Linked DNA regions of Variovorax terrae. The protein of the gene in region 2 binds, or shares a complex with, the protein of the main gene of each other region. Links are inferred from orthologs where the notes say so. Each region holds a gene or a part of one and is shown on either strand. Other genes may lie near its edges. The genes, in order: tldD and pmbA.

Region 1 (8,824 bases), 490 kb from region 2 along the record:
GGCGGCCGACGCGGAGCTGGCGCCCGTGCTCTCGACCAGGGCCTGGACCAGGGTGGTCAGCGGGCTGACCACGCCGGGCTTGTCGGCAGGGGCCTTCAGGACGAAGGGGATGGGCACCGCGCCGGTGTCAGTGTCCACCGCATCGGTGCCGACCACGGCCAGGATGGGGTACTTGCCGGCATCTTCGGCCGGGACCTGCAGGGTGACGTTGCCGCTGCCGTCGGTGCGGCCCGAGGGCTCGCCGCTGTCGCAGGCGCCGTTCTTGTTCTTGTCGAGACAGACCAATGCATTCTTGATCGGGCCGTCGACCACGGTGATGGGGACGCTGGCAGTGGCGGACGGGGCGGGCGATGTGCCGCCACCGCCGCCGCCACAGGCGGCCAGGCTGAGCAGGGCGACGCTGGACAGCGCTGCGCCGATCCGGCGAAGCCGGGGGATGTTCATTTCCATGGGGTGCCTCCTCCTCGTGTTTCAATGGGGCGTGTCAAACGTAACACCAACTGTTTCAAATCGCATCCCCAAAATATGGGGTGAGATGGCCGGTGTGGGCGAGGCGCGACAGGTCCGCGCGGGATAATCCACCCCCATGGCCGCCGTATTCGAAAAACCCTCCTACTGGCAGCGTGCCGCCCCGATGTTCCGGGGCTTTGACGGCCCGCTGGCCTTTGCCGTGTTCCTGCTGGTCTGCGCCGGCCTGCTGACCATGTATTCGTCCGGCTACGACCACGGCACGCGCTTCATCGACCATGGCCGCAACATGCTGATTGCCGGCGCCATCATGTTCGTGATGGCGCAGATCCCGCCGCAGCGGCTGATGACGTTCGCCGTGCCTCTGTACACGGCGGGCGTGGTGCTGCTGATCGCGGTGGCGGTCTTCGGCATCACCAAGAAGGGCGCCCGGCGCTGGATCAACCTCGGCGTGGTGATCCAGCCCAGCGAAATCCTCAAGATCGCCATGCCGCTGATGCTGGCCTGGTGGTTCCAGAAGCGCGAAGGCCAGTTGCGGCCGCTCGATTTCCTGGTGGCCGCTGTGCTGCTGGGCGTGCCGGTGGGCCTGATCATGAGGCAGCCCGACCTGGGGACCGCGCTCCTGGTGCTGTCGGCCGGGCTGTCGGTGATCTTCTTCGCGGGCCTGTCCTGGAAGCTGATCCTGCCGCCGGCGCTGATCGGTCTCGTCGGCGTGATCCTGATCGTGATCTTCGAGCCCAGCCTGTGCGCCGACGGCGTGCGCTGGCCGGTGCTGCACGACTACCAGCAGCAGCGCATCTGCACCCTGCTGGACCCGAGCCGCGACCCGCTGGGCAAGGGCTTCCACACCATCCAGGGCGTGATCGCCATCGGCTCGGGCGGGGTCTTCGGCAAGGGCTTCATGCAGGGCACGCAGACGCACCTGGAGTTCGTTCCCGAGCGCACCACCGATTTCATCTTCGCCGCCTATTCCGAGGAATTCGGCCTGCTCGGCAACCTGTTCCTGATCGCCGGCTTCGTGTTCCTGATCCTGCGCGGGCTGGCGATCGCGCTGGAGGCGCCCACGCTGTTCTCGCGCCTGCTGGCGGGCGCCGTGACGCTGATCTTCTTCACCTACGCCTTCGTCAACATGGGCATGGTCAGCGGCATCCTGCCCGTGGTGGGCGTGCCGCTGCCTTTCATCAGCTACGGCGGCACGGCCATGGTCACGCTCGGCATGGGCCTGGGCATCCTGATGGCGATCTCCAAGTCCAAGCGGCTGGTGCAATCGTGACGGCGATGGCGGCGCCTTACCCGGTCGGTGTCATCGGCGTCGGCAACATGGGCGCCGGCATGGCGGCCAACCTGCTGGCCCGGGGCTGGCCGGTGCGGGTGTGCGACCTGGATCCGGTCCGCACCGCGGAATTGACCTCCCAGGGCGCCGAGGTCCGCGCCAGTGGGTCATTGATTGCTATGGATTCGACAGCAATCATCGTCTGCGTGGTGGACGCGGCCCAGACCGAAGCCGTGCTGTTCGGCCCCGACGGCGCGGCCGGTGCGCTGCGGCCCGGCCAAGCCGTGCTGCTGTGCCCCACCATCGCGCCGCAGGACACCGAGGACTTCGCCCGCCGGCTGGCAGCGCTGGGCGTGCACGCCATCGACGCGCCCCTGTCGGGCGGGCCGGTCCGGGCGCGCGACGGCAGCATGAGCCTCATGGTGGCCTGCGCCGACGCGGCGTTCGAGGCGCACCGCGGTTTGATCGAGACACTGTCCAGCCGCGTCTTCCGCATCAGCCGGCGGCCGGGCGACGGCGCGCGCACCAAGCTGGTCAACAACCTGCTGGCGGGCATCAACCTCGTGGGGGCGGCCGAGGTGCTGGCGCTGGCGGAGCGCATGGGGCTTGATCCTGGCGCCACCCTGGACGTGATCGAGCAGTCCAGCGGCCAGAGCTGGATCGGCTCGGACCGCATGCGCCGCGCCGTCGCGGGCGACTACGCGCCGCGCGCCCATGTGACGCTGCTGGAAAAAGACACGCGGCTGGCGGTACAGGCCGCCCGTGCCGCCGGGTTCGACGGGCCGCTGGGCGCGCGCGTGAGCGCCGTGTTTGCGCAGGCCCGCGAGGCCGGCCTGGCCGGCGAGGACGACGCGGCGATCTTCAAGCTGCTGCGCAAGACCTGAAGCATCGCTGCCGCCGCTGCGGGCGGGCCGGTGCAACCTTGCCGCCGCGCGGGGGATGGGGCTCGGCCTAAAATGGGCCCATGATCTCCCGCGAACCCACCCTTGAGCGCCTGGCCACGGCCCAGCGCCTGCTGCTCGAACCCTTTGGCCTCAACGAATCGCACCTGAGCCGCGCGCTGGCCGAGATCACCGCGCACAAGGTGGACGACGCCGACCTGTATTTCCAGTACACGCGCAGCGAAGGCTGGAGCCTGGAGGAGGGCATCGTCAAGACCGGCTCGTTCAGCATCGACCAGGGCGTGGGCGTGCGCGCGGTCAGCGGCGAAAAGACCGCCTTCGCCTATTCCGACGACATCTCCGAAGCCTCGCTGCTGGATGCGGCTCGCACCGTGCGCTCCATTTCGGCTGCGGCCCGGGGAGGCCGGGCCAAAGTGGCGCCCAGGAAGGTCGCTTCGAGCCGCTCGCTGTACCAGGGGCTGGACCCGATCGCCACGCTGGACAGCACGGCCAAGGTGCACCTGCTCGAAAAGGTCGAACAACTGGCCCGCGCCCGGGACCCGCGCGTGGCGCAGGTGATGGCGGGCTTGGCCAGCGAATACGACGTGGTGATGGTGGCGCGCGCCGACGGCACGCTGGCGGCCGATGTGCGCCCGCTGGTGCGCCTGAGTGTGACCGTGATTGCCGAACAGAACGGCCGCCGCGAAATGGGCTCGGGCGGCGGCGGCGGGCGCTTCGGCCTGGCCTATTTCGATGACGAGCACATCGCTTCGTATGTGAACGACGCAGTCAATGCCGCGCTGACCAACCTCGAATCGCGCCCGGCCCCGGCCGGCGAGATGACCGTGGTGCTTGGCCCCGGCTGGCCCGGCATCCTGCTGCACGAAGCCATCGGCCACGGGCTGGAAGGCGACTTCAACCGCAAGGGCTCGAGCGCCTTCAGCGGCCGCATCGGCCAGCGCGTGGCGGCCAAGGGCGTCACCGTGCTGGACGACGGCACCATCGCCGACCGCCGCGGCTCGCTCAACGTCGATGACGAGGGCAACGCCAGCCAGCGCAACGTGCTGATCGAGGACGGCATCCTCAAAGGCTACATCCAGGACGCGATGAATGCGCGCCTGATGAAGGTTCGGCCCACCGGCAACGGCCGGCGCGAGAGCTACGCCCACATCCCGATGCCGCGCATGACCAACACCTACATGCTGGGCGGCTCGCGGGTGCCCGAAGAAATTGTGGCCAGCATCAAGAAGGGCCTGTACGCCACCAACTTCGGCGGCGGCCAGGTCGACATCACCTCCGGCAAGTTCGTGTTCTCCGCGAGCGAGGCCTTCTGGGTCGAGAACGGCAAGATCCAGTACCCGGTCAAGGGCGCCACCATCGTGGGCAACGGGCCCGACGCGCTCACGCGCGTGAGCATGATCGGCAACGACATGGCGCTCGACCCCGGTGTGGGCACCTGCGGCAAGGAAGGCCAGAGCGTGCCGGTGGGCGTGGGCCAGCCGACGCTGCGCATCGACGGCCTGACCGTCGGCGGCACCGCCTGAGCCAGGCCCCGGCGTCGCATGGGCTGCCTCGTCCGCGCCGGATGCGCCGCCGCTTGGCAGAGCCACGCTGTCCCCGCACAATGCAGGCCATGACACCCTCGCGACTGAGCATCGACCCTTCCACCCAGCTGCCCCACGCCCAGAGTTTCAGCGAGCTGAGCCATTTCCTGCGCTCGGCCGTGGCCGACGAAGAGACGCTGCAGCTGGGTGACAGCATGGGCCTGCTGGCCTCGCACATCGAGGCCATCGTGGCGGCGCTCAAGCAGGGGCATGACCGGGCCGCCGTGGCCCCTTTGCTGATGGACCTGCTGACCATCCTGCGCGAGCACCGGGCCCTGGTGATCGGACTGAACACGGCCTGGCGCGGCCTGTACGAGTACGCCTCCTATCTCGCGGCGCTCAACAACTTCCGGGTGCTGATCGGCCAGTGGCTGCTGGACAAGGACGGGCGGCGCGAGCCGGCGGCCGGGTTCGAGGATTTCGAGCTGATCGCCTGGCGCACCCTCGGCGAGGGCATGCTGCTGATCGATATCTATGACCAGTGGCGCGGGCGCGAGCAGCAGGAATCGGCGCTCGGCACCCTCGAGGATCCGCGCGCGGAACGGGCCCGCAACTGGTGGAGCCGGCTGCGCGGATAGGCGCGCGCAGGGTTTGCAACCCGCCCGGATTTCGCCGCCTTCGCCGGTTGTGATACATTCTTTCCCATGCATCCAGCCCGTTTTTATTTCGGCTACTTTTGGTTCTCAAGCGCCACCGGCGGTAGAGAGATCTGAGCGTACCCGTAAAAAACGCACCGAATCTCCCCCAAACCGCCGGCCACCCCGGCGGTTTTTTTATGCCCATTTTCTTTTTGAACCCAGCGAAACAAGGAGCGACCCCATGAATGCGAAGGCCACCCAACCTGGCTCCGATGCCTGGTATGCGAGCGTCGAAAAAACCAGCCAGACCGACGACGAACGCATCAAGGACATCACCGTGTTGCCACCTCCAGAACATCTGATCCGCTTCTTCCCGATCCGCGGCACGGCCGCCGAATCGCTGATCACGGGCACCCGCAGGAACATCCACAACATCATGGCCGGCAAGGACGACCGCCTGCTGGTCGTGATCGGGCCGTGCTCGATCCATGATCCGGCCGCCGCGCTGGACTACGCGCGCCACCTCAAGGTGCTGCGCGACAAGTACGCGGACACGCTGGAAATCGTGATGCGCGTCTATTTCGAGAAGCCGCGCACCACGGTCGGCTGGAAGGGCCTGATCAACGACCCCTACCTGGACGAGAGCTTCCGCATCGACGAAGGCCTGCGCATCGCGCGCCAGTTGCTGATCGAGATCAACCGCCTGGGCCTGCCCGCGGGCAGCGAGTTCCTCGACGTGATCTCGCCCCAGTACATCGGCGACCTGATCTCCTGGGGCGCGATCGGCGCGCGCACCACCGAGAGCCAGGTGCACCGCGAACTGGCCTCCGGCATCTCGGCGCCGATCGGCTTCAAGAACGGCACCGATGGCAACATCCGCATCGCCACCGACGCCATCCAGGCGGCGGCGCGCGGCCACCATTTCCTGTCGGTGCACAAGAACGGCCAGGTCGCCATCGTGCAGACCCATGGCAACAAGGACTGCCACGTGATCCTGCGCGGCGGCAAGGCCCCGAACTACGACGCGGCCAGCGTCGCCGCGGCCTGCAAGGACCTGGAGGCGGCCAAGCTGCCGCCCACGCTGATGGTGGACTGCAGCCACGCCAACAGCTCCAAGCAGCACGAGCGGCAGGTCGATGTGGCGCGCGACATCGCCGCCCAGGTGGCGGGCGGCTCCCGCCACGTCTTCGGCCTGATGGTGGAGAGCCACCTGAATGCCGGGGCCCAGAAGTTCACGCCCGGCAAGGACGATGTCAATGCGCTGGAATACGGCAAGAGCATCACCGACGCCTGCCTGGGCTGGGATCACTCCCAGCAGGTGCTGTCGATGCTGTCGGAGGCCGTCAAGGCGCGGCGCGGCTGATCTTCTCCCCCGTTTATGGGGGACGCAGGCGTTTACAGGCATGTCGCGGCGGCGGTATAGTCAAAACGGTGCATCCAAAAGGGTGCCCGGGCCGTATCTAGTACCAGTCATTCATACGCGTCATATTCTGTGGAGCAACCTGTTCTTTGGCTGGGGATGGCCGGCTTTGCGCCGGAACGGCAAACGCAGCTCGCGGCCCTGTTGGCCAGCCAGCCGGCGGGATGGCCGGCGTGGCGCCGCGCCAAGTTTTCCGAGGCGGATGCCTGGTGGGTGGAGGGCCGCGGCGTGCGGCTGCTCAACGGCAGCACCCTGAAGATTCCCGTCGAGCACGATGCGGCCGATGCATCGATCCAGCTCAACCTGGACGAGATCGACCGGCCGATCGCCTTCTCGACGCCGCTGGCTCCCCGGGGCTTCGAGCCCAAGTACACGTTCGATCCGGCGTCCGAGCCCAGCGTGCGCACGGTGCTGCAGCAGTTCGAGGGCTGGCTGAGGCCGCTGCGGGCGCAGTTCGCGCTGGGCGCCGAAATCCTGGCGCGCGAGGACAACCTCAGGCCCGCCGTCTACCACGTCAGCTACCGCGGCAGCATGTTGGCCGTGGTCGACCTGCACGAGTGGCAGGTTGGCATCGCGCCGACCGTGCGCCCGATCGACTTCGAGCAGGCCCACTGGGACAAGCGCCCTCCGGCGGCCAACGACATCCCCGAGCGCTTCGTGCGCATCAGCCTGGCGCAGCTGATGTGGACCTACGCCCAGCGCACCGAGCGGGATGTGCTGCCGCAGCGCTACCGCAGCGGGCCGATCTACTTTCGCCGCTCGCCGCGCGTGCCCCTGCGCTGGCTCAAGGATTCGCAATTGCTGCTGCTGCGCGAACTGTCGCTCGCCCCCGGCAGCTTCGAGGTGCTGCAGCAGCGCACCGCCCTGGCGCCGGTGCAACTGGCGCGCGACCTGGCCAGCCTTTACTTTGCCGGCTCGATCACCTCCACCCGCACCAGCGCGGCGGACGAAGAGGCCCTGCGGCGCGACGGCAACACCCTCAGCGTGCCGCCCGACACCCGGAGCTCGCTGCCCGGGCTCGACTCGCAGTTCATCGGGCGTTCGGTGGAACTGCCGTCCGACCTGACGGCGCCTGCGCCTTTGCGATTCGATTAACGGAGGCGGCGCTGCACAAGCAGGGCCACGCCCATCAGCAGCGCAAGCACGGCGATCAGCCGGTACAGGTCCTCGCTCGCGATCAGCAGGGCCTGCTGGTCGAGCAGGCCGGCCAACTGGGCCGAGGCGGCCTGGCTGGCCTGCGCCGGGTCCAGGCCGGATGCGGCGAACGCGCCCTTCACCGAATCCATCCATGACGCCGCCTGGGCCGGGTGCCGGCCGAGCGCGTCGCTGAGCGCGCCATGCACCACGAACTGCCGGTTCTCCAGCATCACGGCGCCGAAGGCCGAGGCAAAGGACTGCGCCACCTGGCGCAGCAGGTTCTTGCTCTGGTAGCCATGCGGGAAGTCCTCCGCGCGCAGCTCGCGGAAAGTCAGCCCCGCGATCGGGATCACCACCAGCACGCCGAACAGGCCCTTGCCGATCAGGCCGGGCAGCAGTGTCCCAAGCCCCGCTGCGGGAGGCAGCCGCGACAGCCAGAGCGCGGCGGCGGCCATCAAGGCCAGGCCGGCGAGGATCAGCGGCTTTTTGCGCGGCGTCCTGGCGCCGAAGCGCATGTAGATCAGCGCGGCGCCCAGGCTCACGAGCCCGGCCAGGCTGTTGAGCCATCCGGTTACGTCCAGCGGCAGGCCCAGGGCCTGTCCGGCAAACACCGGGAAGACATAGCCGTTGAGCGTGGACACCAGGTAATAGAGAAAGTAGAACGCCAGCCCGGTGAGGTAGACCGGGTTGCCGAGCGCGCGCAGCTGCAGCAGCGGCGTGGGGTGGCGGTGCTGGTGCCGCAGGAAGGCCGCGAGCAGCCCGGCGCCGAGCAGGGCCAGCGCCAGCACATGGGCCGGGTGCGAAAAGATGTCGAAGCGCGCCTCGCTGAAACCCCATTGCAGCGCCACCGCCGCGGCCCCGAACACCAGCAGCGGCGCCAGCGACCAGCCGGTGTCCTCGCGCGAGGGCTCGGCGTCGGGCAGCAGCAGCCAGCAGCCCAGCAGGCCGAGCGCGGCCAGCGGCAGCACGCCATAGAACACGTCGCGCCAGCTGCCGTGGTCGATCAGCCAGGCCGCCGCGACCGGGCCCAGCGCGCCGGCGATGAAGATGCCGATCATGAACCACTTCATCGCCCGCGGCCGCTCCGCGGGCGTGAACATGAGGGGCACCAGGATGCGGCAGCTGGTGAAGAAGGCGCCGGCGCTGACGCCCTGCACGAAGCGCGCGGCCAGCAGCTGCGCCAGCGAATCGCTGGTGGCGGCCAGCAGGGTGCCGGCCATGAACAGGCCGAGCGCGGCCGTGAGGTAGCGCCGGTAGCCGAAGCGGCGCGCCAGCCACTGCTGCTTGAGGATCATCAGCATGCTGCCCACGGCATAGGCAGCCTGCGCCAGCGCGAAGCTGCGCGGATCGGCATCGACGCCGCCCATGATGTGGCGCGACGCGAACACGAACATGATGCTTTCGAGAAACTCCACCGAGGTAACCAGCGCCAACAGCGCCATGAGCAGGCTCTGGCGCTGCCG
Region 2 (8,793 bases):
TGCCGGGCTCGACACCTTCGACACCGAACCGCTGCCGCCCGGCCATGCGCTCACCCTGTTGCCGCAGGTGCTGCTGACCCCGCACGTGGCCGGCGTGACGCGCCAGGCCGCGCTGCGCGTGGCAACCATCACCGCCCACAACCTCGTGGACCACCTGGCTGGCCGGCCCCTGCCTGCCGGCCACCTGCTCTGAATCCCAAAAATCATGCCCGCACACAACCCCTTCAAATCCGCCCTGGCCGCGCGCCAGCCCCAGATCGGCCTGTGGCTGTCGATGGCCGACCCGTATCTGGCCGAAGCCGCCGCCACCGCGCGCTACGACTGGCTACTGATTGACGGCGAGCACGCCCCCAATGACTTGCGCGGCACCTTGGCCGCGCTGCAGGCCGTAGCCCCCTACCCCAGCCAGCCCGTGGTGCGCGTGGTGGAAGGCCGCACCGCCCTCATCAAGCAGATGCTGGACATCGGCGCCAAGTCGCTGTTGGTGCCGATGGTGGACACGGCAAGCCAAGCCCGCGCCATTGTGGCCGCCACGCAGTACCCGCCCCGGGGCGTGCGCGGCGTGGGCAGCGCCGTGGCCCGCGCCTCGCAATGGAGCAGCCGCAGCGACTACCTGGCCGTGGCCGACGACGAAATCTGCCTGCTGGTGCAGGCCGAAACCACCACGGCGCTCTCGAACCTCGAAGCCATCTGCGCCGTGGACGGCGTGCATGGCGTGTTCATCGGCCCGGCCGACCTCGCCGCCTCGATGGGCCATCGCGGCAACCCCGGCCACCCCGAGGTGCAGGCGGCCATCGAGGGCGCCATGAAGACCATCATCGCCAGCGGCAAGGCCGCCGGCACGCTGACTTCCGACCCGGCTCTGGCGCGGCGCTACCTCGAGCTGGGCTGCACCTTCGTGGCCGTGGGCGTGGACGTGCTGCTGTTCGCCAGCGCGGCGCGCAAGCTGCGTACCGATTTCGGCGGCCAGCCCGTGGCCGACACAGGCCGCCCCAGCGCCGCGTACTGAGTGCCTGCACGCCCCCTTCCCCGATGCGATTTACCAAAAAGGAGACTTCAACGCTATGAAAAAACTGTTGTTCAAAGGATTGGCCGCCCTGTGCATGGGCGCCGCCGTGCTGCCCATCGCGGCACAGGAGTCCAAGACCGTCATGAAAATCGTGGTGCCGTTCAACCCGGGCGGCGGATCGGACCTGTTCGCCCGGCTGATCGCGCCCGGCCTGTCCGAGACGCTCAAGGCCACGGTGATCGTGGAAAACCGCGCGGGCGCGGGCGGCGTGATCGGCGCGGACTATGTGGCCAAGTCCAAACCCGACGGCAACACGCTGCTGCTGTCGGATGCGTCGGCCTACGCCATCAACCCGCACCTGTACCCCAGCCTGCCCTACAAGAGCAGCCAGCTCCAGCCGGTGATCGATGTCGCGCGCTTTGCCAACGTGCTGGTCGTGCCGGCCCACTCGCCCTACGCCAGCATGGCCGACATCGTGCGCGCCGCGAAGCAGTCGCCCGACAAGCTCACGATCGCCTCATCGGGCAACGGCAGCAGCACTCATCTGACCGCGGTGATGATGCAGCGCCTGGGCCGCTTCTCGCTCACGCACGTGCCCTACAAGGGCAGCGGCCCGGCGTTCACCGACCTCCTGGGCGGCCAGGTGGACATGATGTTCAGCGGCCTGCCGGCGGTGTCCGAATACATCAAGGGCAACAAGCTCAAGGCCGTGGCGATCGCATCGGCCAGGCGTTCGCCGTTCGCGCCCGAGGTGCCGACCATGGCCGAGGCCGGCCTCGCCGGATTCGAGTCCTTCATCTCGCAGGGCCTGTTCGCCCCCGCCGGCACGCCCGCGGAAACGGTCACCCGGATCAACGCCGCGGTGAACCAGCTCCTGAGTTCGCCCGAGATGGGCAAGCGCCTGGTGCAGTTGAAAGCCGAGTTCCAGCCGGGCAGCGCCGCCGACTACCAGAAGTGGCTGGACGCACAGTCGGACACCTGGGCCCGGCTGATCAAGGACGCGTCGATCAAGATCGATTGACTCCCATCCCCCCCCGAGGCCTGGCAACGCACCGGCTCGCGCGAAACCCGCCCTACTCCACCAGGATCGGCACCGACACCGCCTCGGCCAGGGCCTTGCCCGGATTCACGTTGTCCAGCAATTCAAGCCGCAGCGTATAGTCGCCGCGCGGCGGTGCCAGCCAGACTTCGGTCTGGCCTTCGGTGAAATCCAGCTCCACCGGCTTGGCCGCCCCCTTGGGATGCAGGCTCAGGCGGAAATGCCCGGTCTCCTTTTCCTGCTGCGACACATGGGCCACATTCAGGCCCGAGGCGTGGAACTGCACGCGAAACGGCGGCTTGAGCTTGGCGTTGTCGGCCAGGTTGAGCAGGCTGATGCCCTTCTTCGTGAGGCTTTGCGGGTCGATGCCCGCGTTCTTCTTCGTCACCGTCACGTTCAGCGGCTTGCTGTAGACGAAGTACGGCAGGTGCTTGTCGTCAGCCAGCAGCAGGCGCAGCTTGTAGCTGCCGGGCGGCAGCGTGAGCACGGTTTCCATCTGGCCCTTGCCGAAGTGGATGTACTGGTCGTTGAACGGCAGCGGCTGCTTGAAGTCCAGCGGCAGCTCGCGGTTGACCAGCAGGTGGTGGTGGCCGCCCTTGCCCTGCACCGGCTGGGTGATGGGCGCCAGCCCCCAGCCGCCCGAGAGGCCGAACTTCGCGACGAATGGCGTCTCGATCTTCATGCCCGGCTCCATGTTGGTGAAGTAGGCCTCGGCCGTCAGGCCAGGCAGGGCCGCCTGCCAGGGATGCCGCGGCGCGGACGCGGCCGCAGCGGCGGGCGCCGGCGCCTGCGCCTGCGCGGCCGATGCGGCCAGGCCCCACGCCAGGATGGACAGGATGGTTCTCGTCTTGCTCATGGCTCGCCCTCTTTTGTCTTCAAGGGATGAAAGCAGGTCCTCCTCATGGCCCCGCAAGCTGGCTTCAGCTGCCCGCCACCTTCATCCGGTTCACCAGGATCGACCCCACGGTCTTGGCCCCGTAGTTGTAGGCATCGGCCCCCACCGCCTCGATGCCCTTGAGCATGTCCTTGAGGTTGCCCGCGATGGTGATTTCCTGCACCGGGAAGGCGATCTCGCCGTTTTCCACCCAGAAGCCGCTGGCGCCACGCGAGTAGTCGCCGGTCACGTAGTTCACGCCCTGGCCCATGAGTTCGATCACGAACAGGCCGGTGCCGAGCTTCTGGAGCATGTGTTCCAGGTCGTCGCCCGGTTTCGTGTGGCGCGAGCGCAGCGTGAGGTTGTGCGAGCCGCCGGCGTTGCCGGTGGTCTTCATGCCGAGCTTGCGCGCGGAATAGCTGCTCAGGAAGTAGCCTTCCACGCGGCCGCCGGCCACCACCTGGCGCGGGCGCACCTGCACGCCCTCCTCGTCGAAGGGCGAGCTGCCCTTGCCGCGCCGGATGAAGGGGTCTTCGTCGATGTCGATGTGCTTGGGGAACACCTGCTTGCCCAGCGAGTCGAGCAAAAAGCTGCTCTTGCGGTACAGCGCGCCGCCGCTCACCGCCTGCACGAAGCCGCCCAGCAGGCCGGCCGCCAGCGGCGACTCGAACAGCACCGGGCATTCGGTGGTGGCGATCTTGCGCGATTTCAGGCGGCTCAGGGCGCGCTCGGCCGCATAGCGGCCCACGGCCTCGGGCGAGGCCAGCTCGTCGGGCGAGCGCATCGAGCTGTACCAGGCGTCGCGCTGCATGTCGTTGCCCTTGCCGGCGATCGGCGCCACCGAGATCGAGTGGCGCGAGCTGGCGTAGCCGCCGCGAAAGCCGTGCGTGTGGGCGCTGAAGAAATGGCTTTGCTGGGCCGACACGCCCGCGCCTTCGCTGTTGGTGATGCGGCGGTCGGTGCGCAGCGCGGCCTCTTCGCAGGCCAGCGCGAGCTGCGCGGCCTCCTCGCTGGTGATGGCCCAGGGGTGGAACAGGTCGAGCTCGGTCTGGGTGCGGGCGATGTCGGCCTCGTCGGGCAGGCCGGCGGCCGGGTCGACAGCGGTGAAGCGGGCGATGTCGTAGGCCGCCTGCACCGTCTGCTCGATGGCGGCATGGGAAAAATCGGAGGTGCTGGCGTTGCCGCGGCGGCCGTCCAGGTAGACGGTGACGCCGAGCGACTTGTCGCGGTTGCGCTCCACGGTTTCGAGCTCGCCCTTGCGCACGCTCACGCTCAGGCCGCAGCCCTCGGACGCCTCGGCGCCGGCATCGGTCGCCCCCAGCTTCCTGGCGTGGGCCAGGGCGGTGTCGACGAGCTCTTCAAAAAACGGGCGGCTGTAGCTGAAGCCGCTGGCGGCGCTGGGAACGGGTTTTTTCATATCGACGGCTATGATACTTGCCGGTGCGGCGCCGCCGCCGCCATGTACCCCTTACCCCATGTCACGTAAACCGAAAAAAGGCTATTTTGTGAGAGGCCAGTTCGTCGCCGAAGGCAGCGAGCTGGACCTGGAGCTCAAGCGCGAGCTCAAGGGCACGGACGAGCTCAGCAAGACCGACCTCAAGCGCGAAAGCACGGAGCTGCAGTCGCTGGGCGAAGACCTGCTCACGCTGCGCGCCGACCTGATGGCCCGGCTCGCCCTGCCCGAGAAACTCGTTGACGCCCTGGCCGAGGCCCGCCGCATCACCAATTTCGAGGGCAAGCGGCGCCAGATGCAGTTCATCGGCAAGCTCATGCGCAAGCTCGAGCCCGAGACCCTAGACACCGTGCGCGCCGCGCTCGACGAGCAGCACCGGGGCTCGGCCAGCGAAACCCTGGCGCTGCACCAGGCCGAGCAATGGCGTGACAACCTGATCGACAGCGAGGAGGCGCTGGGCCTGTGGCTCAACGCGCACCCCGATACCGACACCCAGCAGCTGCGCGCCCTGATCCGCCAGGCGCGCAAGGACGCCAAGCCGGCCCGGCCGGGCGAGGCGCCGCGCCACGGCCGCGCCTACCGCGAGATCTTCCAGCTGGTGCGCGGGCAGCTCGGCGGCGAGGCCGCCCCATGAGCGGCTTCGACCCGGTAAAGATCGGCATCGTCTCGGTGAGCGACCGCGCCTCCAGCGGCGTCTACGAGGACAAGGGCCTGCCCGCGCTGCAGGACTGGCTCGCGCGCGCCCTGCAGAACCCGCTCAGCTTCGAGGCGCGGCTGATCCCCGACGAGCAGGCCGTCATCAGCGCCACCCTGGTCGAGCTGGTGGACGCCGGCTGCTCGCTGGTGCTGACCACCGGCGGCACCGGCCCGGCGCTGCGCGACGTCACGCCCGAGGCCACGCTGGCCGTGGCGCACAAGGAGATGCCGGGCTTCGGCGAGCAGATGCGGCAAATCAGCCTGCGCTTCGTGCCGACGGCGATTCTGTCGCGCCAATGCGCCGTCATCCGTGACAGAAGTCTCATCATCAACCTCCCCGGCCAGCCCAAATCGATCCAGGAGACCCTGGAGGGCTTAAAAAGCGATCAGGGAGACGTCCTCGTGGCCGGCATTTTCGCAGCCGTGCCCTATTGCATCGACCTGATCGGTGGCCCCTACATGGAAACCCATCCGGCGGTGTGCAAGGCCTTCCGACCCAAATCCGCCCTTCGCCCTCCCCCCTGACCCCCAGGAACACCACATGAACTGCTGGAGCCCCCTCAATTCAGAGATCAACCGACCCGGAGTCCGCATCCCACGGTCATTGTTAGCTGCAATTTTGATAGCATCCGGCAGCGCCGCCTGGGCCGCCGAACCGAGCCTGCCCTACACCGTCCGGCCTTCCGACAAGCTCATCGTGCTGGCGCGCGAAATGCTCCACCGGCCCAGCGACTGGAACGAGGTGGCCCGCTTCAACAAGATGAAGGACCCCAACTTCATCAAGCCGGGCCAGCGCCTGGAGATTCCGCTGCGCCTGCTGCGCTCGGCTCCGGCCGCCGGCACGCTGGTCAGCGCCGAGGGCGACGTGCAGCTCGGGGGCAGCGCAGCCGCCACCGGCAGCGCGATCGGCGAAGGCAGCCGCCTGCAGGTCGGCGCCAACAGCTCGGCCGTGGTCGAACTGCACGACGGCTCGCGCGTGAAACTGCTGCCCAACACGCTGGCCGAGGTGGTGACCAGCCGCGACTACGCGCTGCGCGATGCGTCGGCCAGCGGCTCCAGCAACTGGTTTTCGGGGCTGATCCGCCTGTCGCAGGGCGCCATCGAGACCCTGGCGTCCAAGGTCGCCCGCCGCGCCGCGCCGCTGCAGGTCGAGACGCCGACCTCGCTGGTGGGCGTGCGCGGCACCGAATTCCGCGTGGCCTACGACAACTCCGCCGAGCGCCTGGCCCGCACCGAGGTGACCGAAGGCCTGGTGCGCGCCGACAACCCGGCCCAGCAAAGCGGCGCCGACCTGCCGCAGGGCACCGGCGCCGTGATCAACCCCGCGCAGAAGGCCGTGAACGTGGTGCAGCTGCTGCGGGCGCCCGACCTCGCCGGCGTGCCGGCCGAGGTACAGCTGCCGCAGGGACTGTGGCCGCTGCCGAGCCTGGAAGGCGCTTCGTCCTTTCGCGTGCAGGTGGCCAGCGACGCGAAATTCGACAAGATCGTGCGCGACCTCAAGGCCGCCGGCCCCGGCGTGGAACTCGCCGGCCTGACGCCTGGCGACTGGTATGCGCGCGTGCGCGGCATCGACGGCCAGGGCCTGGAAGGCTTCGACGCCGTCAAGCTGATCGCAGTCCGGGACGGCCGCTGGCCGGTCGGCAACACCGGCATCCGGGCCCTCAACGGCGACACGCTGCTGAACTTCGGCGTGGCGCCGGACGCCGTGTTCACCAAAATCGAGGCCGAACTGGCTCTGGACGCGGCGTTCACGCGCAGGGTGCGCCAGGACACGCTGACCACGCCGCTGTGGAACCTGGGCACGCTGGACGCTTCGACCGTGTACTACGTGCGGTTCCGGCTGGTCAACGCCAGCGGCCAGAGCCGGCCCAGCGAAACCTACCGCTTCCAGCTGCCGGGCAACTGGGGCACCACGGTGTTCGATGTCGCAAGCCCGCTGCAGCGCCTCAATTGAGCCTCAAAACACCGCGAGGTCCAGGCCCCGCGGTCGTTTGATGCTACAAAAATAATAGCTTTTTTGGTTATTTGCCGACGAGCTGCGTGAGCTTGTCGGCCTCGAAGGTCTCGCGGCGCGCCGCATCGTCGGGCACGCAGTCGGTGCCGGCCCGGCTGGCCGACAGCGCCTCGATCGCCCGCCACAGCAGCGCGATCTGGTGCTCCTGCGACGAGGCGTTGTCGATCAGCCCCTTCATCGCCTGCGACAGCGGGTCGTCCTCCAGCGTGATGCCGTAGGCCGAGAACTTGGTCTGCGCCGGCGTCACGTCGGCGCTCTCGCCGGTCTTGGACGGGATGATGCGCGCCGGGATGCCCACCGCGGTGGCGCCGGCGGGCACCGGCTTGATCACCACGGCATTGCTGCCGATCTTGGCGCCGTCGCCCACCACGAAGCCGCCCAGCACCTTGGCGCCGGCGCTCACCACCACATTCCTGCCCAGCGTGGGATGGCGCTTGGCGCCCTTGTAGAGCGAGGTGCCGCCCAGCGTCACGCCCTGGTAGATGGTGCAGCCGTCGCCGATCTCGGCGGTCTCGCCCACCACCACGCCCATGGCATGGTCGAAGAACACGCGCTCGCCGATCGTGGCGCCGGGGTGGATCTCGATGCCCGTGAGCCAGCGCGAGACATGGGAGATGAAGCGCCCCAGCCACTTGAACCCGTGGTGCCAGCACCAGTGCGCCGGCCGGTGCAGCATGATCGCGTGCAGGCCCGGGTAGCAGGTCAGCACCTCCCACGTGCTGCGCGCGGCAGGATCGCGTTCGAGGATGCAGGCGATGTCGGAGCGGAGACGGGAGAACATGACTTTGGGTGATGACGATATGAGGCGCAGTCTATAGCTTTGTCTTTGCCGCCGCTTGCGACATGGCCTTGGCGACACCACGCAGGATATGGATTTCCTCCTGGGTCAGCTGCGCGCGGTTGGCGAGCTGGTTCAGGCGCGGCATCAGCTTCTTGGGCGAGGCCGGGTCGAGAAAGCCGATGTCCACCAGCGACTGCTCCCAGTGCGCCAGCATGCCGGCCACCTGGGCGGCATCGGCATGGAGCGCGGGCGGCGTGGCCTCGCGCACCGCGAAGCCGCCCAGCGCCAGGCGCCATTCGTAGGCGATCACCTGGATCGCCGCGCCCAGGTTGAGCGAACCGAAGTCCGGATTGGTCGGGATGCTCAGGGCCACGTGGCAGCGGTACACGTCGTCGTTGTTCATGCCGAAGCGCTCGGAGCCGAACAAAAAGGCCACCGAATGCCCCGTGCCGCCGAGCGTCTCGAAATGCTCGCGCGGCGTGCGCGTGGGCGGGCCGAAGTCGCGCGGCGTCATGGCGGTGGCGCACAGGTGCGTCACGCCGTCCAGCGCCTCATCCAGCGTGTCCACGATGCGCGCGCGCTCCAGCACGTCCAGCGCGCCGCTGGCGCGCTGGATGGTCTCCTCGCGCCGCAGCACGTTGGGCCAGCGCGGCGCCACCAGCACCAGGTCGTCGAAACCCATGACCTTCATGGCCCGCGCGGCGGCGCCGACATTGCCGGCATGGCTGGTGTTGATCAGGATAAAACGGGTCTTCATCGGGGAGAAGGGCGGGCCCAGCGGGGCCGGAGTTAAAATCGGGGTATTGTCGCCGCCCGCATCGCCGGACCGGCCCTCCCCGCTCCTGGTCCGTGGGAGGCAGCGCCCGAAGCCGCCTCCGCAACCCCTTCACAATTCATGTCGTCCGCCAACCTGCACCCCATGCTCAA

Evidence for each region.
Region 1: the proteins of pmbA (region 2) and tldD are in contact, whole or in part, in a solved structure (PDB 5NJ9), measured with the Escherichia coli proteins. The link is inferred for Variovorax terrae from one-to-one orthologs.

Annotation. Positions count from the first base shown.
Region 1 is NZ_JALGBI010000001.1:469,871-478,694, forward strand. What follows is about bases 2,017-4,935. They hold tldD (metalloprotease TldD), read left to right. Parts: upstream 2,017-2,705; coding sequence 2,706-4,166; downstream 4,167-4,935. Other genes in these bases: MMF98_RS02130 (NAD(P)-dependent oxidoreductase), read left to right, coding at 2,017-2,625; MMF98_RS02140 (hypothetical protein), read left to right, coding at 4,256-4,804. Also shown: MMF98_RS02120 (hypothetical protein), read left to right, coding at 1-577; rod shape-determining protein RodA, read left to right, coding at 587-1,741; more of MMF98_RS02130, read left to right, coding at 1,747-2,016; MMF98_RS02145 (3-deoxy-7-phosphoheptulonate synthase), read left to right, coding at 5,046-6,167; MMF98_RS02150 (hypothetical protein), read left to right, coding at 6,324-7,319; MMF98_RS02155 (MFS transporter), read right to left, coding at 7,316-8,803. UniProt on the Escherichia coli protein: Metalloprotease involved in CcdA degradation. Suppresses the inhibitory activity of the carbon storage regulator (CsrA).
Region 2 is NZ_JALGBI010000001.1:962,925-971,717, reverse strand. The notes cover bases 2,155-5,042. They hold pmbA (metalloprotease PmbA), read right to left. Parts: upstream 4,340-5,042; coding sequence 2,969-4,339; downstream 2,155-2,968. Other genes in these bases: mog (molybdopterin adenylyltransferase), read left to right, coding at 5,006-5,042; yjgA (ribosome biogenesis factor YjgA), read left to right, coding at 4,398-5,009; MMF98_RS04540 (DUF4399 domain-containing protein), read right to left, coding at 2,155-2,904. Outside these bases: MMF98_RS04555 (NAD(P)-dependent oxidoreductase), read left to right, coding at 1-193; hpaI (4-hydroxy-2-oxoheptanedioate aldolase), read left to right, coding at 206-1,009; MMF98_RS04545 (Bug family tripartite tricarboxylate transporter substrate binding protein), read left to right, coding at 1,065-2,030; more of MMF98_RS04540, read right to left, coding at 2,083-2,154; more of mog, read left to right, coding at 5,043-5,596; MMF98_RS04520 (FecR domain-containing protein), read left to right, coding at 5,613-7,025; cysE (serine O-acetyltransferase), read right to left, coding at 7,093-7,866; MMF98_RS04510 (RNA methyltransferase), read right to left, coding at 7,898-8,623; MMF98_RS04505 (inositol monophosphatase family protein), read left to right, coding at 8,762-8,793.